Flocculibacter collagenilyticus: one gene and its partner. The protein of the gene in region 2 interacts with the protein of the main gene of each other region in a pairwise test. Links are inferred from orthologs where the notes say so. Each region holds a gene or a part of one and is shown on either strand. Other genes may lie near its edges. The genes, in order: glnB and rraB.

What was found.
Region 1: the proteins of rraB (region 2) and glnB interact in binary tests that used the Escherichia coli proteins (3 or more experiments, as listed by UniProt). The link is inferred for Flocculibacter collagenilyticus from one-to-one orthologs.

What each region holds. Positions count from the first base shown.
Region 1 is NZ_CP059888.1:2,939,846-2,952,270, forward strand. What follows is about bases 6,481-9,468. They hold glnB (nitrogen regulatory protein P-II), read right to left. Parts: upstream 8,152-9,468; coding sequence 7,810-8,151; downstream 6,481-7,809. Other genes in these bases: lipA (lipoyl synthase), read left to right, coding at 6,481-7,065; msrA (peptide-methionine (S)-S-oxide reductase MsrA), read left to right, coding at 7,225-7,761; nadE (ammonia-dependent NAD(+) synthetase), read left to right, coding at 8,347-9,180; HUU81_RS13105 (GspH/FimT family pseudopilin), read left to right, coding at 9,221-9,468. Outside these bases: mrdA (penicillin-binding protein 2), read left to right, coding at 1-536; rod shape-determining protein RodA, read left to right, coding at 533-1,654; mltB (lytic murein transglycosylase B), read left to right, coding at 1,675-2,763; HUU81_RS13065 (septal ring lytic transglycosylase RlpA family protein), read left to right, coding at 2,747-3,625; HUU81_RS13070 (serine hydrolase), read left to right, coding at 3,705-4,877; DUF493 family protein YbeD, read left to right, coding at 5,134-5,412; lipoyl(octanoyl) transferase LipB, read left to right, coding at 5,445-6,107; more of lipA, read left to right, coding at 6,100-6,480; more of HUU81_RS13105, read left to right, coding at 9,469-9,733; HUU81_RS13110 (GspH/FimT family pseudopilin), read left to right, coding at 9,815-10,330; HUU81_RS13115 (TapY2 family type IVa secretion system protein), read right to left, coding at 10,448-10,765; HUU81_RS13120 (type IV pilin protein), read right to left, coding at 10,766-11,203; HUU81_RS13125 (pilus assembly protein), read right to left, coding at 11,203-12,425. UniProt on the Escherichia coli protein: P-II indirectly controls the transcription of the glutamine synthetase gene (glnA). P-II prevents NR-II-catalyzed conversion of NR-I to NR-I-phosphate, the transcriptional activator of GlnA. When P-II is uridylylated to P-II-UMP, these events are reversed.
Region 2 is NZ_CP059888.1:1,114,233-1,126,423, forward strand. What follows is about bases 4,408-7,161. They hold rraB (ribonuclease E inhibitor RraB), read left to right. Parts: upstream 4,408-5,486; coding sequence 5,487-5,837; downstream 5,838-7,161. Other genes in these bases: HUU81_RS04935 (hypothetical protein), read left to right, coding at 4,408-4,538; HUU81_RS04940 (1-acylglycerol-3-phosphate O-acyltransferase), read left to right, coding at 4,643-5,365; HUU81_RS04950 (CPBP family intramembrane glutamic endopeptidase), read right to left, coding at 5,851-6,543; HUU81_RS04955 (M14 family zinc carboxypeptidase), read right to left, coding at 6,701-7,161. Also shown: HUU81_RS04920 (TonB-dependent receptor family protein), read right to left, coding at 1-574; HUU81_RS04925 (imelysin family protein), read right to left, coding at 574-1,821; HUU81_RS04930 (DUF4856 domain-containing protein), read right to left, coding at 1,918-3,654; more of HUU81_RS04935, read left to right, coding at 3,999-4,407; more of HUU81_RS04955, read right to left, coding at 7,162-9,298; HUU81_RS04960 (DUF4177 domain-containing protein), read left to right, coding at 9,666-9,890; membrane protein insertion efficiency factor YidD, read left to right, coding at 9,883-10,107; HUU81_RS04970 (TM2 domain-containing protein), read left to right, coding at 10,120-10,533; HUU81_RS04975 (M48 family metallopeptidase), read left to right, coding at 10,526-11,347; HUU81_RS04980 (CsbD family protein), read left to right, coding at 11,570-11,761; HUU81_RS04985 (alpha/beta hydrolase-fold protein), read right to left, coding at 11,831-12,191. UniProt on the Escherichia coli protein: Globally modulates RNA abundance by binding to RNase E (Rne) and regulating its endonucleolytic activity. Can modulate Rne action in a substrate-dependent manner by altering the composition of the degradosome.

The DNA of each region.
Region 1 (12,425 bases), 1.8 Mb from region 2 along the record:
AACCATGGTGGGCAGGCGATACAGTAAATATAGGTATAGGACAAGGGTATTGGACAGCAACGCCTTTACAAATAGCGACGGCAACAACCGTACTTGTTAATAAAGGGCTGTTTTACGTACCTCGATTAGTTAATGGCTTCACTGAAAATGACCAATTTGTTGAACGAGCTATTGAAGAAAAACCGCCTGTGGTATTAAACGACAATAAAAATTGGGATCCTATATTAACTGCTATGCACAATACGGTACTTAGAGGCAGTGCGGCAGGAGCATTTAAAGGCGCAGTTTATGATTCGGCAGGTAAAACCGGCACAGGTCAAGTTATCAGTATTTCTCAAGACGAAGAGTATAAAGAGGAAGCGATCGCTGAACGTCATCGTGACAATGCAATGTATATTGGCTATGCACCTTATGATGACCCACAAATAGTTATTGCCGTTACTTTAGAGAACGCGGGGCATGGTGGTACCAATGCGGCACCTATTGCCAGACAAATAATGGATTATTACTTTACTGATCGCATGAGTAAACAATGATACAGACTAACGCTTCTGAACATCGCCCTATTTCATTATGGACCCGCCTTCATTTAGACGGTCCATTACTTGCGTGTTTAATTGCTCTCATGCTTGTTGGCGTGGCGGTACTTTACAGTGCAGGAGGACAAGATCAGGCCTTAATAATTCGACAAGGCGTTCGCTTAGGTGTCGCTTTTGTAGTGATGTTTGTATTAGCGCAAATACCTCCCATGGTTTATCAACGCTGGGCTTTACCTTTATTTATCGTTGGAGTGCTCCTGCTAGTTGCCGTGCTGGCTTTTGGCCATGTTGGAAAAGGTGCAAAGCGTTGGCTTGACCTTGGTTTTATGATGTTTCAACCTTCTGAGATAATGAAATTAGCTGTTCCCATGGCCGTAGCATGGCATATTAGTCAGCATAACTTACCCCCTTCTCTTAAGAACGTTATTATTGGGTTTGTGATTGTTTTAATTCCTACCTTACTCATATCTAAGCAACCAGATTTAGGAACATCACTACTGATAGCAAGCTCAGGCATTTTCGCATTGTTTTTAGCAGGAATGAGCTGGCGTATTATTTCAGTATTTGGCGTACTGGTTTCTGCATTCATCCCGATATTATGGATGTTTTTAATGCGTGACTATCAAAAGCAGCGCGTGCTCACCTTTTTAAATCCGGAAAGTGATCCCTTAGGCACGGGCTATCACATTATTCAGTCTAAAATTGCCATTGGCTCTGGCGGGCTGGAAGGAAAAGGCTGGCTGCAAGGTACCCAGTCGCAGCTTGAGTTTTTGCCTGAAAGGCATACTGATTTTATATTTTCAGTTTTTAGTGAAGAGTTTGGCTTAATTGGCATAGTGCTCTTACTCACGTTATATTTATGCATTATTGCTCGAGGCTTATATATTGCAGTCAATGCTCAAGAAGCATTTAGCAAAATGCTAGCTGGTAGTATTACACTTACCTTCTTTGTGTATGTATTTGTGAATATTGGCATGGTAAGCGGCTTGCTACCTGTTGTGGGAGTACCATTACCGCTTATTAGTTATGGCGGCACATCGATGGTTACACTGTTAGCTGGATTTGGTATTGTAATGTCCATCGGTTCACATCGGCGCTTATTAGCAAATCAATAATTAAAAGAATAATGATCAACATGAAATTGTATCACGTTAAATTATCCCTTCAAACTGGGCGTATCAGGCATAAGCTTATCAGTGCCTTTTTATCACTTTTCGTTATTTATAACGTACCCGTTAATGCAACAACAACCGACAAAGCAGCTAGTAACAAAGATTTTTGGACAAAAGAGCTCAATGTATTTGTTAATGACGTTGCGGAGCAACATGAACTGCCGATTAGTTATATTAAAAAGGCATTAGAGAGCGCAACACTTAATCCAACAGTTCTAGAGAAAATACAAACACCATGGGAAAAAAAGCCATGGCATGTTTATCGTAACATTTTTATTAAACCAGAACGCATTCACAAGGGAGTGGCATTCTGGCAAGAACAAGAGCGCTGGCTTCAAAAGGCTGAGCAAGAGTATGGTGTTCCTTCACATATCATCGTCTCTATTTTGGCCGTTGAATCTTATTTCGGAAAACATTTAGGCCAATACCCAGTACTCGACTCTCTCTATTCATTAGGCTTTCACTACCCTAATAAAAAGCGCAATAGAAGTAAGTTTTTCCGTAGTGAATTAGGCCACTTCTTGAAGTTATCTTATCAGCAGCAGTTTAATCCTACTGAAATTAAAGGCTCTTATGCTGGTGCCATGGGATGGGGACAGTTTATTGCATCTAGCTACCGTGGCTACGCTGTCGACTTTGATAATGATGGGCAGGCTAATTTATTTAACTCACCTGCTGACGCAATTGGTAGTGTCGCCAACTACTTTAAAAAGAATGGTTGGAAGAAAAATGCCTCGATATCAGTGCCACTGCCGCAACTTGATGCGTCTTATAACAAATATCTAGATAAAACAGTAAAAAAACCCAAACATACTTTTTCAACATTATTTGAGGCAGATAGTCCTGTCGTTACAGCAAATCAGAACCTATTAGATATTAACGCTAACGAAAAAGTAAAGCTGATGCGCTTTGCGCAACCCGAAGGCTTTGATTATTGGCTAGGTTTACACAATTTTTATGTCATCACCCGTTATAATCACAGCAATTTATATGCACTAGCGGTATTTCAACTAAGTGAAAAAATAAAGCAAGAATATGACCGCCTTATTTAAACGCTTCGTTAATTTAGTTCTCAGCATTGGGATAATACTCTTACTATCTGGCTGCTTAGCAACGGGACGTTATTCCGATAGGCATGACAGTGCCCCACTAAGAAAACCAACACCGGAAGAGCTAAAAGATGCGCAGCCTACATTCGAGCCTGTGGATTTATCGCGGTCCCGCCCTTATCAGGTATACGGGAAAAGCTATACGCCATTAACTTCGTCAGATAATTTCTCGGAAAAAGGCACAGCCTCTTGGTATGGAAGAAAGTTTCATGGCCATTTAACGGCAAATGGTGAAGTGTATGACATGTTCGCCATGTCGGCCGCGCACAAACATTTACCTTTACCAAGTTATGTAAAAGTAACAAACTTAAGCAATAACAAACATGTCATTGTTCGAGTGAATGATAGAGGACCATTCCATAATAATCGTGTTATCGACCTGTCTTATAGTGCGGCCTATAAATTAGGCATGCTTAAAACTGGAACTGCGGAAGTTAAAATTGAAGCACTGCCACGGAAACAAGTTATGCACGCACGCACGAACACTTCCAAAGTTAAAGATGATACTCTTTCGCAAGTAGCCGCAACCCAAATACCGCAAGCAGACGCGGTCCCTAAAGTACCTAAAAAGATTAATAAACAATATTTTGTACAAGTTTTTGCGTCGCAAAGTGAACAAAAAGCAAAAGATACTGCCAAAGCTATCGCGAGTTTATATCAATTGCCTGCTATTTCACAAACTCATGACGGATTATTTAGAGTACGGATTGGGCCACTTGATGCTGAACATAAAGCGCAAAAAATAACACAACAACTTAAACTTAATGGCTACGAACATGCTTTCATGCTTTACAGCGTCAACTAGCTGAAAGATAATGGCAGGTTTCGTAGCACACTCGCTAGATTTCAACGAACACTAAACAAAGAAAGAATATTTCGACATTATGAAGAAAATTAAATCAATTGTTACAGGATTCATCTCAGGAGTACTACTATCTGGTGCACTGTTAAGTACCTCTGCTAGTGCACAAATAGTTACACCTGCTGCACCTAGCGTTAATGCTAAAGGCTTTATTTTAATTGACTATTCTACTGGTAAGGTGATTGCCGAAGAAAATGCTGACACTCAACTAGCACCAGCAAGTTTAACTAAAATGATGACCAGTTATATTATTGGGCATGAGATTAAAAACGGGAATATCTCAGGCGATGATATGGTCACTATCAGTGAAAACGCATGGGCTAAAAACTTTCCTGACTCATCCGTAATGTTCATCGAGGTAGGTAAAGAAGTGTCAGTTTCTGACTTAAACCGCGGTATTATCATCCAGTCTGGTAATGATGCATGCGTCGCGATGGCAGAATATATTGCAGGTAGTGAAGGAGCATTTGCTGACTTAATGAATGCCCATGCAGCAAGACTGGGCATGACGGCAACAAACTTCGAGAACAGCCACGGCTTATCTTCTCCAGAGCACTATACTTCACCACGTGACATTGCTACGTTAGCAAAAGCATTAATTCGTGACGTACCTGAAGAATACGCTATTTATGCTGAAAAGTCGTTTACTTACAATGGTATTAAGCAATACAACCGTAATGGATTATTATGGGATAAAAGCTTAAATGTAGACGGTTTAAAAACAGGTCATACTAATGAAGCTGGCTATAGCCTTGTAACTTCTGCAACTAAAGGCAATATGCGTTTGATTTCAGTGGTAATGGGCACGGGCAGCGAACATGCGCGTAAAACTGAAAACAGAAAATTACTAAACTATGGTTTCCGTTTCTTTGAAACAATTACACCGTACCAAGCAGGCCACGAATTTGCTCGTCAACGCATTTGGATGGGCGACAAAGAAGAAGTAGCACTTGGTATCCTTGAAGATACTCCAATTACCATTCCTCGTGGCGCTAAAAAGCACCTTAAAGCAAATTTTAAATTAGATAAAACCCTTGAAGCACCTATTGAAAAAGGCACCGTAGTAGGAAAGTTATACCTTCAACTAGAAGGTGAAGATGTTGCTGAGTATCCATTGGTTACACTGCAAACAGTGAATGAAGGCAGTATGTTTAGCCGATTAGTCGACTATATTAAGCTTCAGTTTGTGAAATAACACTTAATATTAAACCCGAGCTTGTCTCGGGTTTTTTCTTTCTCAACAAACTACCTGTTCATACTGTTACTGCCTCTACATATAACCAGAATCAATATAGATAGTGTTTCTAGAATAGAATTATTATCTGTATCTATGATAAAATTCGCGCCACTTTTCTATTTGCTGCCTTCTTCATTAGAAGGTATACGTTATAGTTAATGAATAAAGTATTTTTTAGTTAGCTATAGTCCAATAATATGAGGCCAATCTAGCAATGTCCAAAGAAGTTAAAGATACCAAATTTGATGAATATTTGGATTTTCCTTGCCAATTTACCTACAAAGTAATGGGGTTAGCCAAGCCTGAGCTGCCAAACTTAATCATAGAAGTGCTTCAAAAACATGCACCGGGTGATTATGCCCCTACTATTAAGCCTAGCAGCAAAGGAACATATCATTCAGTTTCACTTTCAGTCACCGTAACAAGTAAAGAGCATATTGAGCTTATTTATAATGAACTAAACAATATTGATATTGTTAGAGCCGTGCTTTAATAGCGCTTAATCGCAGTAATTTATAGGCTTATATGTTAATTACTAATCGCTTAGTTGTCAGAGAGCTAGGACAGCAGGATTACGAACCTGTTTGGCATGCCATGCAACACTTCACTGATAATAGAGGTGATGAAACCGTTGATGAAATTTGGCTCGTTGAACATAATCCTATCTTTACTCAAGGACAAGCAGGTAAAGAAGAACACTTACTAGCAACTGGCGATATTCCCGTGATTAAGGTTGATCGTGGTGGTCAAGTTACCTATCACGGTCCCGGACAGCTTGTTATCTACTTTCTATTAGACCTTAAACGGAATAAGCTAGGTATTAGGCAGCTCGTGACCCATATAGAGCAAGCAATCATTGAGATGCTGCAAGCGTATAATATTAATGCTGAAGCAAAATCTGATGCGCCAGGCGTATATGTTAATAATAATAAAATAGCTTCTCTAGGTTTACGCGTTCGCAAAGGTTGTACATTTCATGGTCTAGCGTTAAATGTGGATATGGATTTAGCGCCCTTTTTACGCATCAATCCGTGCGGCTACGCCGGTATGCAAATGGTTCAATGTAAGGAACTGTCAGGCCCAGAAACAGTTCAAGACGCACAACAGCAACTGGTAAAAACAATCGCAGACCAGTTAAATAAAACAGAATTAATCAATACTACAGGGTTAATAGAACAAAATGACTAAATCAGCACGTATGCAGCCAGGCGAAAAACTTCGCGATGCAGATAAAATGGCGCTCATCCCAGTTAAAGTGCTAGCAACAGAAAAAGAAGACATGTTACGCAAGCCTGACTGGCTAAAGATAAGGCTTCCTAAATCAAGCGAGCGTATCGATCATATTAAGCAAACCATGAGAAAGCATGGACTGCACTCTGTATGTGAAGAAGCATCATGCCCAAATTTACCAGAATGCTTTAATCATGGTACTGCTACCTTCATGATTTTAGGAGACATTTGTACTCGCCGCTGTCCGTTTTGCGATGTTGCACATGGCAGACCATTACCGCCAAATGCGGAAGAGCCTGAAAAGCTAGCGCTCACCATTAAAGAAATGAAGTTAAAGTATGTTGTGATCACATCAGTAGACCGTGATGATTTACGGGATGGTGGTGCTCAACACTTTGTCGATTGTATTAATGCAATTAGAAAACATGCTCCAGAAACTAAAATTGAAATTTTAGTGCCTGACTTCAGAGGCAGAATGGACAAAGCGCTAGACATTTTAAACACAAGTCCACCAGACGTGTTTAACCACAACCTTGAAACTGCACCACGTTTATACAAAAAAGCTCGCCCTGGTGCCGACTATAAGTGGTCACTTGAGTTACTGCGCCGCTTTAAAGAAGCTCATCCCACTGTAAAAACTAAATCAGGCTTAATGGTTGGGTTGGGTGAAGAAAACGAAGAAATAATTGAAGTATTAAAAGATCTTCGCGAACACAATGTAGATATGCTTACTATCGGACAATACTTACAACCTAGCAAGCATCACTTGCCAGTGACAAGGTATGTGAGCCCAGCTGAATTTGATGTATTTAAAGAAGAAGCTGATAAACTTGGTTTTCATCAGGCAGCATCAGGCCCATTCGTCCGCTCAAGTTACCATGCTGATAAGCAGGCAGCAGGTGAAGAAGTAAAATAACTGACTAGCGAGCCTAAGGTAACATTACTTTAGGCTCGATGTACTTTTCTGAAAAGACATAAGAGACTCTCTCGAAATTGCTTACTTGCAGATCAAGCTTCAGGCTATTAACCAGCTATACTCAACATAATCAAGCTATTTAGCACTCTCAGTAATAATATGAATAATTTACAAAAGGCGACATTTGCTGGCGGCTGCTTTTGGTGTATTGAAGCGGCTTTCAATAAACTAAAAGGTGTTAAAAGCGCAATATCGGGTTATATTGACGGTGACCTTCCAAACCCTACCTATAAAGATATATGTACAGGGCAAAGCGGATATGCAGAAGCGGTAGCGATAGAGTTCGACGCTAGCATGATTGATTATGAAACCCTGTTAAAGATTTTCTTTACAGTGCACGATCCTACGCAAGTCAACAAACAGGGTTACGATGTTGGTACACAGTACCGCTCTGCAATTTACTATCATTCCGATTCACAAAAGCATCTCGCAAAACGTATGATTGAAGACTTGAATCAGCAAAAAATCTGGCCGCTACCGATTGCTACCACAGTAGCTCACGCCAGCCAATTTTATTCAGCAGAGAGCGAGCACCAGCTTTATGCAGTTAATAATCCCAACCAGCCATATTGCCAATTAATCATTAACCCTAAATTAGAAAAGCTAAAAAGTGCTTTTCAAGATTATATTAAATAGAGGGAGTAATAGGTTACATTTACCTAGTTAACTCAATTGGAAGAAGCTTTATAATAAAGCTTCTTCATCTTCTTCAGACGTTCGTATACGCACTACCCGCTCAACATCATAAACAAAAATCTTACCATCGCCGATTTTCCCTGTATGTGCTGTATTAGCAATAACCTCAACACAGCGATCGACAGTCTCTTCAGTTACTACAATATCCAGTTTAACTTTAGGCAAAAAGTCCACCATGTATTCAGCACCTCGGTAAAGTTCTGTATGTCCTTTCTGTCTACCAAATCCTTTAACTTCTGTCACTGTCATGCCTGCAATACCAATTTCAGCTAACGCTTCCCGAACATCGTCTAATTTGAACGGTTTGATTATTGCTTCTATTTTTTTCATCATTAGCCTCGAGGTAATTTATATAAAATAATTTAAACAAATCCATGTTTATTATGGCGAAATACTACCATAAGCCATTATATCAGCGCCATAATGCTAGCTATAAATTAGCATGCGTGAGCACTTCTTCCTCCACTTTTATAATGATAGAATCAAATACCTATAAACAGAAAAAATTAACATAGGTTGTTATACATGAATCAGCAATCAATCGTGGCTGAAATGAAGGTATTACCTGATATTGATCCTAATTTTGAAATTCAACGCCGCATCGACTTTATCAAACAACAATTACTCAATGCGGGCCTATCAACTTTAGTGCTCGGTATCAGTGGTGGTGTAGATTCCTCAACCTGTGGAAAGCTAGCGCAGTTGGCAGTTGATCAACTCAATCAAGAAAAGAACAGTAATAACCATCAGTTTATTGCTGTTAGGTTGCCTTACGGAACGCAAGCAGATGAAGAAGATGCACAAGCTGCAATTTCGTTTATCAAACCTACACACACTATGACGGTTAACATTCAACAAAGCACAGACCAAATGCACGTTGAAGTACTCAATGCATTGCCACCAGCGTTACGAGCAAAGAAAAATGATTCGGATATCGATTTTGTAAAAGGCAATGTCAAAGCGAGAGCACGTATGATTGCACAATATGAAATTGCAGGCCTGACTAACGCCTTGGTGCTAGGTACTGATCATTCAGCAGAGAATATTACTGGTTTTTATACTAAGCACGGCGATGGTGCCTGCGATCTTGCACCTCTATTTGGCTTAAATAAAAGACAAGTACGTTTACTTGCAAAAACATTAAATGCGCCAACTCCGCTTATTGAAAAAGCACCAACAGCTGACTTGGAATGTTTGACGCCATCCAAAAAAGATGAGGAAGCATTGGGGATTAGTTACGATGAAATCGATGACTTCCTCGAAGGTAAAAACATTTCAAAACAAAGTAGCGAAAGATTAATTTCGATCTTCAACAAGACACAGCATAAACGCCAACCAATACCAACTATTTATGATTAGCGATTATGTTTTACTTAATCAATAGATGGAGTATATCCACATGAAGAAAAACGGTTTTACATTATTAGAGGTGTTAGTAGTTGTTGGCATAGTTGGCATTCTCGCTTCAATCGCATTACCAAATTTAAGCAGCTTTTTAGAATCAAATCGCGTTGAAAACAAGTTACAAGAACTAAATAGACTATTCGCATATGCAAGAGGCGAAGCTATTAGTGGAGAAACATTCGTTACTGTCTGCCCTTTAGTAAACAGGACTTGTACAAATGATTGGAGCAAAGAAATTGTTGCCTTTATAGATGATAATAATAATCAAACAAGAGAAGCCAACGAAGCCGAGTTGCGCGTTAGTGGGCCACTGAACAGCAATGACTTTCTACAATTTGCTAATGCGGCTTTAACATATGAATCTAGAGGAATGCTAGCCAATAATGATGCTGGCGGTAGGTTTATTTACTGCCCTTCCTACAAAAATAATATAAATTCACGCTCACTCGACATTACCCCACTAACTGGTAGAGCAACAATTAGTGACAATACTGTTACTTGTAACTAATGTGGTTATGAGTTAGTCTAGTTTAGCCGCATAGTAGGAAGCTATGTGGCTTATAAATAAACATATCATGGAGGATAAATAATGACTAAGAGTAGTCACGCCTTTACTTTAGTTGAATTATTAATTGTTGTTACAATATTAGGCATTCTTGCTAGTGCCGCACTTCCCAGCTTTAACAGTATTTTAGAGTCAACCCGAGCAGATAATAAAACATCTGAACTAACACGATTACTTTACTTTGCCAGAGCTGAAGCAATCTCATCTGAAAATTTCGTCACGCTATGCCCCCTTCAAAACAATGCATGTGTAAATAATTGGAATTTAGAGATAGTTGTTTTCAACGACATTAATTTAAACCGAACTATTGACGGCAACGAAAGGGTATTAAGGGTAATATCGCCTATTCCATCACATGACTTTTTACAACATCCTTTTAGCTCAGTCAGTTATGATGCAACTGGTATGCTGGCCAATAGAATGGGCAGTTCTTTTAGGTATTGCCCTGGTACTAAAAACAGCCAATATGCTAGAAGAATCATTGTCTCATCACATACTGGCCGAGTTAGGTATTCTGATGAAGATACAGAGTGTAGATAACCCGAACTCGGGTTAAATAATTATTACAATTATCAGCTGTGAGGTTTTTATGCGGCATATATAAAAACCTCCTCAAAAACCTTGATTAATAAGGTATGAAGCACTTTATTTAATAACTCAATGCTCTGTGTTTTTGTCTAGCTTCTGCGATGAGTACAAAATAAATTTACCATATAAATCTGTACACTCAACAACATCCACAACTTTATGGCGTTTACCATTTAGTTCTATTGAAATAGACTTACCAAATTGCTTTTTAATCAGCTCATCTTTGCGAAGCTTATTCTTTTCCATACCAGTAATAATGGCTTCTTCTTGGGAGCTAAGTTTTACATGACATTTATAATGGCTCCTTTGAGTAACATCTTCATTACTAGCAAAGGCGATGGAGGTGCAAATACACACAAAAGATATAAAAAATACGTGTAATTTCATTTATCGCTCCCAGCAATTATTATTTGTTGCGCTACCGTTATTAGCCGACTTTCTTCCAATATTATCTATGGTAAAGATTTTACAATCGCTATCTGCAGCAGCTTGGCTTCCTAAGGCTTTTGCTTGAATAACAAATTCCTGATCTATATCCTGAGCATCCGTAACTACCGAGATACTGTAATATCCACTTTCAGTAATAAATGGGTCAGCCGGATATCCAAGTTGGGTTAAATCTGTTGTATAAGTTCTAAAATCTGCAAAAAACTGCTCTTGCATATTAGCTGCTGATATCAACTCTATCATTGCTTCAGAACGCCTATTTTGCGAGACATAATCAACATAACTCGGATATGCAATACTCGCTAAGATCCCCACTATCGCTACTGTCACCATTACCTCTATTAAAGAAAAGCCGAGTACAACTTTTTTACTCTTCATTATCTTGCTCCATTTTCTTCAACATATAGGTATGCGCGCTGTGTAGATATTGTCACTCCGCTAGCCTCAAGTAAGTCACATTTATCACCAGTACACTTCGAGTCAGGCTTACCCTCAACCTCAATTCCATCAGCAGGCACCGCTAAGTACACTTGCCCTTTTTTACAGTCTGCTCCCGTACATTCAGGTACCACTATCTGAGGCATATCAGGAATACCCTGAACTGTTTGAGGAATTTTGATTTCAGTAAATAAGCGAGTGCCCATATTTAAATCAAACGCATACATACTACCTGCTGGTTTATAAACGCACTCCCCTTCTTCCAACTGATCTGCTGGCGCATAACTATTGAAATATGCTTTCCCCCCCAATACAAATGAAGGTGATAAAGACTTTTCTTTATTAGCCAGCGGATAATACCAACCTTTCAATTGACTAAACTCCAGCATTTTCTCTTTCATCTGCACTTCATCATCAATTTCAAGAGTAAGCTTTCCTCCAGAAAGTTTATTAAGAAGTAAGTCATTAAGCCTTATTGGCTCAAATGTTTCATCATCGGCTAATGGCTGTGCTAACGTTCGAGTATCACGTAATACAAACAAATAATCATTTACACCAGAAGCAAGAGGGCGGGCTCGATTTCCTGAGCCTATTACCACAGCATCATAAGGCTGCTCAGCTCTTGTTATCGAGGTGTTGCCATTAATTGTGACTTCTCTGGTTGCAGAAAAGAAAGAACGAGCAATTGCCGGTTCGGAGAAGAAACGGCGATCATCAGCGGGAAATTCACTTGCATCACTTCCTAACTCAGCAAACTTGTAAACCTTCCATTTAGACTTATCTACATCACCAATGTCAGCCCTCCATACGTTACCTCCCGTATCAGAGAAATAAAGCCTGTCTGTGTAACCGTCGAAATCTGCATCAAATGGACTAATACTAGAGGGGATACTATGCTCTCCTTCAAACTTAATGTTTGCAGACTCTTCAGGGGTTAGTTTCCATAACAAATTACCGGAATCAGCATCAACCATATAAATACCACGCCCAACTGAGTCAGGTGCTTTTACATTCAAAACATCGCTACTCGTACTATAGCCAGCGCCAAAAACTAAAATCGGTTTTGCGTTACCATTTTCATCTACATTAATCGGATGATACATCACATAAGGTTTAGACCAAGTTTGACCAAGCTCTTCAAAGTCCGAGCTGTTACTGTTTA
Region 2 (12,191 bases):
GTCCATTAGTATCTGCCGGTATACTGCGAGTGTTCATGTTAAGTGCACCAGCAACGGTATTTGGGCCATGCTTAATGGCTGACGGTCCTTTAAACACTTCAACAGCGGTCATGCGGCTAACCGTAGGGAAGTAATAAGCCGCAGGAGCAGAGTAGGGGGCTGGACCAATTAATACGCCATCTTCCATTATGGTAATTTTCTTACTACGTTCAGGTGTTACACCACGAAATCCGATGTTTGGACGCAAGCCATAGCCGTCTTCTTGGCGAATATTCACGCCAGGCACATTGGCTAATACGCGGTGGATGTCGTCATACTCAAACGTTTCAAGTTCCATTTCGTCGATTAATGTAGCAGAGCCTGCTTCAGTACGAAGTTTGTTCTCATGTCCAATAATTTGAATATGTTCAATTACCCCAGTAGGGTTTTCCTGTAATTTCGCTTTTTTAGCTTCAGCTTGTTGGGTTGGTACACTTGGCTGTATATCTTCATTTGCTAACACCGGCGAACTAAATATTCCACTTAGCGCAATCGTGATTAATGACAACTTGTGGCGCGATAATGATGATTTCATTAGTCGTTATCTCCTGCTGACGTTTCAGGTAAGTCCAATGCTAAGGTGGTGATAAAAACGGTTTTCAGTTGATCGGTAACATTTTTGACGTGCTGATGAAGGTCTTGCGCTTTTTGCTGATCATTAATAATCATATGCTGAAATGAATGCTCAGCACTATCAATTGCTTCAATTGCAGCATTAATGTTGGCTTGCATCTCTTGAGCAGCATTAGCAGCGTCTGCCGCAATTAAGTAATCATCGAAGCCTAATCCGTCAGTTGCGTTTTGTCGATGACCCAAGAATAAGTGAGAAAAACCAATTAAGTTGTTTTTAATATTTGATAACGCATTGGCGCTTAATGTTGACTCTATATCGTTAATACAAGGCGCTAAATTACAGCTATTGTCTTGCAAACCAATTGGTACGGCCATTTTGGCGTCTTTCGTAACACTATCAATATAAAATAAGCTATCGCTGATATGATTAATAGCGTCATTTGCTGTTGGGAATAGCGTATTACTATTTTCACCTGCACTTGTGAGTTGAGCAGCGAACCCATCTTGAGCCGTCCATTCAGTTAATAGTTCGTTTGCGCTATGTGTTAAATCGTTAGCAACTTCAACCGCAAACGAACATCTTGCCGCTAATCGCTCTGCTTCAGGGCGCGCATTCCAACCTGACGGTGCTAATGCGTCACTGCTACAGCTATGAGCTAAGCTCTCATTAAATAATAAATATTCAAGTGCATCTAAGCCTCGGCGAGTGTCGGTACGGCGTGTGATGTCGTAAGGTACACCGTTTATTTCACCGTTCTCAAAGTGAGCAACATCTTGATCAACAGCGCAGTGTCCAACCAGTGGCCAAGAATAAATTTTATTACGTAGTTTACTGCCGTCAGTTAATAAAGGACCTACTTGCATGACTTCTATTTGTTGCCATGTATTCATGGCATTTTGCCATGATTGCTGCGCGGCTTCTTTTAGCGCTGCAATGTTGTCAGTGTTACTTTTTGCCGCGTCGCAGTATGCAAGTGTTGCACTTACTTGTGCTTCAGTTAACGCTTTGAAGTCAGTAAAAGTGGGGGTAATAACCTGATCGACAATCTGTGTAATCATGGCTTTTTTATCGAAAGTGGTAGTGTTATCGTTGCTGCTGGTTCTAAATTGCGAACCTTCTGAACTACTAGTACTTTCACCGCACCCAGAAATTGCAAAAAGTGCAATTAACGCGATAGAAGACGATTTAACTATCTGATTATTAAACATTCTTTTACCTATAAATCTTCAAGTGTATATGTACGACAAAGGGCGATAGATTAAAAATCTATCGCCCTATTAAGTTATGTATTGATTGAGTTGCTGTTACCAGTTCTCAACATTTTCTGAATCAAATCCGTATGCATCTTGTAATAAAGCACGCGCAGTGATTAATTTTGCGCGGTAAGTTGCAATTGCTTCAGCATTTAATTCTGGCATATCACCAATGAGTGACTGCATAGTTGTATAATTTTCATCAGAAACGGGAGAGTGAGGGTTAAACTGTAAGCCCAATGAAAACCCTTTTAGCTCTGACCAGTGTTTAGCAAGATTTTCATAATTGAAATCGTCACTGCCAAATGCATCATAATCTGCTAATACGTCGTTGATATAATGAACAACCGTTGCAGAAATAGACATTTCCCAGTTACTTAGAGCAATATCGCGCTGTGCTTTAAGCTCGCTCATTTGTTCATCTGTAAGTGCTGTTGCACCAGCATTAGTAATGATTTCACGACCTTTTAAGAACGCGTTCATTGCATTTGCTGTGAAGTCGGTTGCGTTAGTATTGTCTTTCGTACCACGATCACGCTTTGCTGCATTAGTAGAGTTACCGAAGTTGTACTCTGAATTCAGGTCGATCATTGCATCACCATCAGTATCGTGGTGACCTTGCCAATCTTCACGGCCATCTTTTGCGGCAATTTCGTCATCAGAGTAATCTAAATAGTCACGAGCCGCGCCAAAGTAACCAAAACCTTCGTCGTAATTATGCTCTAGTGCGGTGTAAGCTTTACCGTCAACTTGTTGAGTATTGTCAGACAACAATCCTTTGCCTGCAACATCATCATCTAAATAGTCGTCAGCGCCTTGTGAGAATGCAACCGCGCCTAGTAAAAACTTTTGTACTAGTTGCTTTAAATCTTGACCATTAGCCGTTAGGTAAATTTTGTTAATGTCGTTACCTAATGCATCTTGGCGAATAGCACCATCTAAATATGCTTGTGCGTGATCGCCTAACATATCGAAATATAATTCAACGAGTGATTCTGGCGTATAAGCGCCTTTTGCTCCCCAACCTTCAAAGTCTGTGCTCCAGTCTTTATGTTGACCAGTTGCGTCGTTGCCTGCAATTTTACCGCTTAAGTCTTTCTTAGAAGAGGAAATGTCTTTCAGGGTTTTTTGTTTGGTTTCAGGAGAGGCTGTAATTGTAAGAGCACGTTCACCCAGTACTAAATCATATTCTTCGCTGGTCACTTTATATAGTGACATAAGCTTTGCGACAACATCCGCTTTATTAGTAAGCTCACCTGCATCTAAATCGGCTTTCAAGCCAGAAGAAATGTAGTTAGTTAACTCTGAAATTAAAACATGACGAGCAATTTGACCGCTGTAATTTACGCTAGATTCATTGGTGAAATTGCTTGTAAAAGCATATACGTCTAATACGTCTTCAACAGTGATGGTAAGAGTTTTTGTTAAACTATTATTTGCGCTGTCTGTTACAGTTACATCTACATCAACACTATTTGTTTGTTCAAAGTTAAGTGAAGTAGACTCTGCAAGTTTTAGTTCGTTTCCAGAAATAACAAAACGTTCGTCATTTATAGAATAAGTGAATGTGTCAGTGCTGTTTGCATCAGTTGCACTTAGTGTTCCAATCGTCGCTCCAGCTGCATTTTCTGAAACAGTAGCAGATGAAAGTGTGATCGCTGTTGGCGCTGTATTGGTAGGCGTTTCTGTAGCAGGAGTGTCTGATGAAGAGCTTCCGCCACATGCGGTAAGACCAGAAGTAAGCAAAATAACAGTTGTTGCAATCAATGACTTTTTAAATGCTTTCATTGTTTTAAATTCCTAGTACGACGAACGTGTTGTTTTAATCTAACCACTTTATTTTAACGCTCTTCACTATTATGTGATTGTATTGAAAAGATACTCATTAATAATGATATATAGCGCGTTTAATTTTATATAAAGCCGAAATTAGAATACGAATAATTCTCAATTGCGATGGATTATAACAGCATATCAATGAGAATCAATCTCATTAGCATTACTTTACGATAAAAATTTAATCAACAAATTTTCCGCAAGTGCACAAGCTGGATGAATGAGTAATGCGTTGGATTTATTGATAGGCTAAAATACGTTGAGAATGAATAGTCTTTTAATGTTGAGAGAATAAATTGAAAAACGTATTAATTTTACTACTCAGTTTTTTAGTGGCTGCTTGTGCTAGCACGCACCAAAATACCCGTGGTAATGCTGCAAAAGATTCAGCGTATGAAACATCGGACTACAGCAAAAACATATATTATGTACAGCATAAATTGATACCTGACTGGTTGTTTGTAAGCGAAGGAGAGTTTTTTAATGATCTTTTGACCCAGAAAGACGGTCAAATAAGGGGCGCGATGTCAGAGATTATTTCTCCTGAATATGCAGCGGCTGTGCAAATTAGGCCAATAGAAAAATGGGGTGTTGAAGCGGTATTATTTATTTTTCCAAGACCAAAAAGCCCAGCCAATTGCTTTTATACCTTGGCATATTTAGATGATGATAAGCTTCATTATCGAACCTACGAAATGGCTTTAAATTTATATGATGACGAGCTTGTTGGTATTGTAGGAGGCTGGACAAGTGATGGTTCTCATAAGAATTATGGTGGTCGCACCTATCAAGATCATGAAAGCTTTATAGATGATATTTTAAGTCACGTTAAATAATTTCGCTTAAAGTGATTACAAGTTAATATCGAAATTTTGTTTCTCAGCGTACAAGTGTAAGTTAATTGATGTATAATCGCCGCTCAAATTTTTGGAGGATTGTTGTGTTAGCCGTTATACGTTTACTTATTCTTGCTTTATTTTTTGTAATGTCGACGATTGCGATGATGTTATTTTGCATAATAAGGCCATTTCATCGAAACAATGTATACCATGTTGCAAAGCTATATGGTTCGATGCATAAACTTTTTGGCGTTGAGCTTGAAGTGCGTAAACACCCTTCAATTAAAAGCGATGAACAATATGTCTATATTGCGAATCATCAAAATAATTATGATTTATTTACAATCTCTGCGGCGGTTCAACCACGCACGGTAAGTATTGGTAAAAAAAGTTTAAAATGGGTGCCATTTTTTGGTTGGATTTATTGGCTAAGCGGCAACATCCTTATTGATAGAAATAATCGCTCTCGTGCAGCAGGCACCATTTCTCAAGCTGCTAATAAAATAAAAGATAATAAATTATCTATTTGGATGTTCCCAGAAGGAACGCGTAGTTATGGTAAAGGTTTATTGCCATTTAAAACAGGGGCATTCCATACTGCGGTACAAGCTGACGTTGCTATGGTGCCAGTATGTATGAACTCAACCTGCAAACGTATTTCATTAAATAAATGGAATAACGGCAAAGTGATTGTTGAAATGTTAGAGCCGATAAAACTGCCGAACAATGCCAAAGAAAATATACGAGAAATCACCAATCAAACCCATGCACTAATGCACGATAAAATTAAGCAATTAGATGCCGAAGTGGGCATAAAGGAATAATTCCTTAATTTGGGAACTTGTACTACGTATCACTTATAATCAAATGCTCGTATAATAGTGCATGTAAGCTTCTTTTGAAGTGATACTGAATAACACGAATTGAAAATAATAAGGCGCAACCATGCAAGACTGGCAAGAATTTACTGTAAAAATTATTGATGAACTTTTAGAAGATGGAAGCGATCCAGATGCGCTACACACGATTGAGCATCACTTTTCTGCCGAGCGATTTGATATACTTGAAAAGGCTGCTGTAGTGGCATTTAAACAAGGTTATGACGTGGGAGAGCCGGAAGAGTTTGAATTGGAAGATGGCAGCCGAGTGCTAGGCTTTGATATTGTTATTGAACAACCACTTGAAGAAGAGTTAATGCTTGAAGATGTGAATAAACTGGTGCAATTTGCCAAAGAAACAAATATTGAATATGACGGCTGGGGCACATACTTCGAAGATGGTACAAACCAACAGTAATTGGTAAAACTAATCAACCTGCGTTTTCCAAGCGCTCGCCGATTTTTAACCAGTCTGGGCGCTTGGTTAGCACATAAAACGCAAGATAGTCGTATATAGAATGTGCAGCTATTACTACTAACATGCTGTTAATGCTTACATAAATCACACCTAGTACGACTCCAATTAAGCTCGTCAGCAAAATATATACCTTAGAAATAGGGTGTGCTAAACCAAATAATAGTGACGATAAAAAAATCCCAGACATTATACTTAACAGGCTCACCGATACACCTTCTGATAGCATGATTAGCTTGGTTAGCTCTATTCCCAAAAGCGCTACGCCACTTTCTATTCCAATCGTTAACCAATAAAGAAATACGCCTCTAAATAGAAGTTCTTCAGAAGTACCTGCCAACACGGCTAGTAAAACTAGTTGTGGCTGTGAGAAGCTTGTTAGCATTGGCCTAATTGCGCGTACTAACTGGTGAAATGTGTCAGTGAAATTCAAGCTAACGATGAGCAGTAAATACAGAAAAAAGTACATGATAATTGCTACAACAGACCCTAACCCTAACTCAAAAAACCAGTTATCGTTCCACCAGTTAATAGCAGTTGAAGGCCAAAATACTAAGACTAACGCAATTACAAGAATAACGCCTTGCCCAGCAACGGCTTGTAAAAACGGACTCTTTTGCTTTGCTGTTGGAGGGGCAATCGTTGACATGTGTTTTCCAGTTAGTATCAGTATGACTAAGGGTAGTAAAAATTATAAATCCTCGCTTTGTTGTATTGAATAAAAAGCCCTACTAGGGCAGGTTGACCTATAAAGGTCAACACGCCCTAGTAGGGCTTGAAGTTACTTTTCAGTAATAAAAGTTGGATTATTCATAATTCCAGTTTTCATCTATACCTGCGCTGCGGCGATAACCGTATACACCAACATGCCACGTGCCTGCGGCAGGGTTATTGATTACACAAGACTCTTGGTTACTGCTGTTCCATGAGCGGCAATCATAGTTGATGGTTGATGGCGCTGATCCTGATCTTAAATATAAGTCAGCATCGCCACTACCACCTGTTGTTGTAACTGTTAACGTTGATGTGCCAGCAGGTACTTCAATAGTGTGTCTAAACCAATACCCTTGGCTTACACTGATATTTAAGTTGCTGCCACTATCCCCTGGAGTGCCACCAGTACTATATGAGCCAACTAACGTTACCCCTGAATAAGCTGCGTAACCGCGAATCATTACATGGTAAGTACCTTGTTGTGTTGGATCAATATTACAGGTTTCGTTATTACCGTTTCTCCATGGTCTACAGTCATAGTCACCCGTTGTTGGCGCAGAACCAAATTTCACATATAAGTCAGCATCACCTGTGCCGCCCGAGATAGCAAAACTTAACCCCGTTGCATCGGCTGGAACTTGCATTTCATAGCGTTTCTCATCACCTTGACTGCCCGATAAGCCTGTTATAGGTTGACCGTTCACTAAACCATTACTGGGATCAACCAATTCAACAACTTTATTAATTGATGCAGTGTTATTGTCGTTATCAGTGACGGTAAGCGATACAGTGTAGTTACCGTAGGCTGCGTAAGTATTGGATGCATTTACGCCAGTGCCGCTACTGCTGTCACCAAAGTCCCAACTATAACTAACAATATTGCCACCTACATCGGTAGAGCTAGATGCGTCGAAGTTACAGGCTAGTTCTGTGCAATCAAAGGTAAAGTTGGCTACAGGATCGCCAGCTCCGCTATTGTCGATATTTAAAAATACAGCGCTAATTGCTCCCCACTTATCAGAACCGTCTTTAGCACGAACATAAACGATATGCTGACCTTCGCTAAGACTTCCTGTATTGATGGTGCCGTCGAACGCTTCAGTTTTTGAGTTAAAACTGCCGTCACTTGCGTTTAAGCTAAATGCTTGAGCGCCTGCCTCCCAAGGCGGCACATCAATATAGTATTCTGCTTGGGTTAAGTTTTGCGTACCTTCATTACCATTAGCATTACTAAATCGCTGATCGCTTGCACTACCCGTAATGTTAACTGGCGTACCCGCAGGAACGCCAGTGGTAGAGGCATTACCCGCTAAGCTAACTGCTGTAACATCAGGGCCACCTGGTGTTATATAAGGTGTACGGGTTACTTTGGCAGCATAAATCAGTGCTGGTAAATTGTTAGGCTTAATGGTGTTTTCATACGTAGAACAACTTTGGAAGAAGCTAGTACCTAACTCAAAGGTAAATGCCGCTACACCCAACTCAGCATAACTGACCGAATCACTGGTTCCATCAGTTGGATATAAACCAATGGATTGCTGTGGGTAATAGTTATTGAAAAACGCAAATTTACGGCCAAGAGTTTGTAGCTCTATGCCATTAGGAGCAACTTGATTGGTGCCTCCCCAAGGCCATAAAATGAGTTCACTGTAACTGTGTAAATCAATGTGAATACCGCTTGTGTCCATTGGTGCGGGATCGTTCTGATTAGGTCCCCGGCTGTCTGGCCACAAGCTACGAACATAACCTTCAATGGCCTGTGTTTCTGGCTCAGAGCCTGCACTTGGGCCGCGGTAGGTGGCATTACATACATTACCACTTGAGCCGCCCGAGCTATTCCATGTAAATGTAAAGTTTCGGTTTAAATCGGCACCGCGACTGTTACTGTTGGCGCCACAATAGTTTTGGTTAGTATTTTTACGCCAAGAAAGGCCCGTTTCAGCTTTCTTACGGCCGTCTGGGTTTGTTTGCAGCATCAAGTGCACTTCATGGTGATTTAATATCCATGTTGCATCTGCATTTGTTCCGTAGCCATCTATGAGCCAACGTGCAAAGTCTAGAGCGAGTGGCGCTGTCGTATATTCACGCGCATGAATAGCAGAATTGATAAACAGCTTGGGCTTTGTTGTGATGCCATTATTTTTGGTGAGCTTTAATACTTTCATGTCAAAGCCTGTTTGTCCGTCAGACTTTTCCCAAGAATCACCAACATCTGTCCAAGTAGCTAATGTAGGGTTGTTACTGGCAATGGTTTGCGCTGCTGCAAAGCTCTCTTCTACCGTTTCATAACATGAGTAACCGGGAATGCCAGCGGTAGGTGTAATGCTGCTGTCGGCAGCAGCGATGTTTTTTTGAAGCTCGGTTAATCTTAAATTCCGATTTTTAATAAATGTATGAGCGATTTCGAACCGAAAACCAAACTTACTTAGTTTTAGTTTTTCTTCGTCGCTTAATTCTAAAATTAAATAGCCTTCTTCATGATTACTTTCAAGCAAAAATGAATGCAAGCTGATTGCAGCTTTGCGCGCCGTGTCCATATTGGGATAGTACGCTCGATAAATATTTTGCTGGGCTTTTTCTTCTTCCATCAGTTGTTGGATATCTGCGGGTTCATTAGCAACACTCGCTAACGGAATGCCTGCCATGCTACCAAAACAAATTGAAACAATGGCTGCTCTAACCTTGTTCATATATTTCACTTCCTTCGTTATTTTATTTATTAGAAATTAGAGCGTGTTGAGCTTTGCTGTATTATTTTTTATTCAATACTCATCGCACTTTTGTAACGTGCTGGCCGTTAGTTTTGATAAATCAAACCTCCAGCCTGCAATACAAGATCAATGCGATTAAATTGAATGTTTTTGGCAGCGTGTTAGTGTCAACCGCTCTATTATTTTCGCTCAATTGTGATACTGAGCTAGGAAAGCTTAGTAACAAAAAAGTAACAAAACAAAGTTTTGCATGAAAAATAATCAAATAAATTTTAATGGCTGTTAAAATTTATGAATTTGTGTATATTTGTCTGAAATTTATAGAAAAAGCGAATAAGGATATATTATGACGCATTATGATGAATATAAGGTGATCCACGTTGTTGAAGGTGGTTGTGGTACTCTTTTACTTGGTTCAAGTGGATTGCCACTTAAAAAGCTAGAAGCAACGCTAAATGCTGAAGCTGCTGATGGCTGGCAAGTTGTGTTTCAGGTGTTAGAGAACAAGCGCTTTATGTTATTTTGGTCTAGAGAAGCCGTCATTGTAACACTTGGACGAAAGTATGGTTAAAAAGCTAATTCTGTTAGCTATTAGAAAATATCAAACAACAGGTGGCTCGAAACAGCACTTTAATCTTGAATGCAATTTTGAGCCAACTTGTTCTGAATATACGTATCAAGCCATTAGTCAATACGGCGTATTGGCTGGTGTAAGTAAAGGCTTACAGCGCATTAAGCGGTGTAATGATCCTGACTGTATTCATAAAATAAACGACCCGCTGGTTTAAAGGATATTAAGCATGGATATTGATTTGTTGAAAATGGAAGAAGATCAGCTTCGAAAAGAAATCGCAACGCTGTCTGATGAACAGAAGCGTATTTACTATCAAATTGAAAAAAGCCAAGTAAAAGATCCCGATACTTATGCTGTTTTGAACTGGTTTTTTGTAGCAGGACTACATCACTTCTATTTGGGAGAGAATGGCCGTGGCATGATTAATGTTATTGTGATGTTAGTTGGACTCATCACGATTAGTAGCTTTGGTATTTGGATTATTTTGAGCATTTTTATTTTTGAGCTACCCCAGTTATTTAATAGTCAAAAAATTGTGCAGCACTATAATAACGAAGTGATGAAATCTGCCCTAGAAGAATGTAAAAAGATGCATTCAGGGATCGCTCGATCTGCCTCACATAGTCATTATCATGACTAACCATCTTCATGAACAATTTCAAAAGAGTAATAACCAGCAATGGCTTAAAATTATAGCTGTTTCTTTACTGGTTATTACTATCGCTATTTATCAATTTACGTATGTTGGTTTGCCTTATTTTTCAGAAAAAATTGCAAGCAACATTCCAGATAAAGCCTATGAGTATTTAGATGAGAACACATTAAAGTCCCTCGACGAGGCTGAATTTAAACCTACTGCGTTAAGTGTTGAACGTCAGCAAGCAATACAAACGCTGTTTAACAGGTTAACGGCAAAGCAAGCGTCAAAAGAAGCACTGAACACTAACAAAAAAGAGCTTGAGCATTCACGCGATGGTAGACAATATCAATTGATATTTAAAAGCTGGCGGGAAGAGCCTAACGCGCTAGCATTGGCAAATGGCACGATTATCATCACGGATCAAATGGTTGCGCTGGCAGAAAGTGACGAAGAAATTGCGGCTATTCTGTTACACGAAATAGGGCATGTTGAAAATAACCATGTGATGGAGAATTTGGTAAGCGTATCGCTTGTGTCAGTTTCGATATCATTACTATTTGGTGATATGTCAAGTGTCGTTGATGTGCTATTACAAGGCACAGCACTTGGCCTTGCTCTTAACTTTTCACGTAGTGCCGAAAAAGAAGCCGATCAATTTGCTATTCATCACCTCAAATTAAAGTATGGTAATACCGATGGCATGGTATCGATTTTTGAAAAATTAAAGCGTCATGAAAAAGAGGAGATCTCATGGTTAAGCACTCATCCAAATTTAGATGAGCGTATTCAGCTGGCCAAACATCCAATCCATTAAGCTCATCCTACGATAAGTGACTCATTAAGTTTACACCCAGCTTTACATTCATATTAAAACGATCCCCCCGTCAAATTATCTTATATAAAATCAAAGTGTTACCTATTTATGATTTTATTGTTAAATTTCATGCAACAACTGATTTATGCCCTATACTTAGCGTGGCAGTAATTGGGCATTAAGCTCACCATCGTTTACATTTTTCAAATTAGGAGAAATCAAATGAATAAAGATATTGCTGAAGGTAAATGGAAACAAATGAAAGGGAGCGTTAAACAAAAGTGGGGGAAGCTTACTGATGATGATGTTCAGCAAATAAATGGACGTTGCGATAAATTCTGCGGAAAAATGCAAGAAAGATACGGTATGCAAAGAGAAGAAGCAGAGCGCGAATTTAACCAGTTAAACAAATAACTACGCTCACACATATATCAATGCCAACTGAATTCGGTTGGCATTGTTTGTTTATGCTTATAACAAGACTTAATGAAGTTCCCACACCTCCCATGATGCAAGCTGCGCCTTACTAGCAAATTTAATCGCTTTTTGGTGATGTTTGTCAGCTAATTCTTGTTTGCCTTGAGCCGCTAATACTTTACTTAACTGGCTGTGCCACTCTGGAAAGTGTTCGGCCGACGTTTGAATAGAGCGTAATAATTGTTCAGCTTTATCAAGATTCTTCTTGGCCAGAAATCCTTTTGTTAATTGCGTAGTGACTTCTACGTACGACTCAGGAAAGCGCTTTTTCACTGCGGCTAGAATCTCATCGGCTTTATCCACTTGTTTTGACCAGAAAACATATTTAGAGAATTGATAAGCTTGCAGCCATCCAAATGTGAACCCG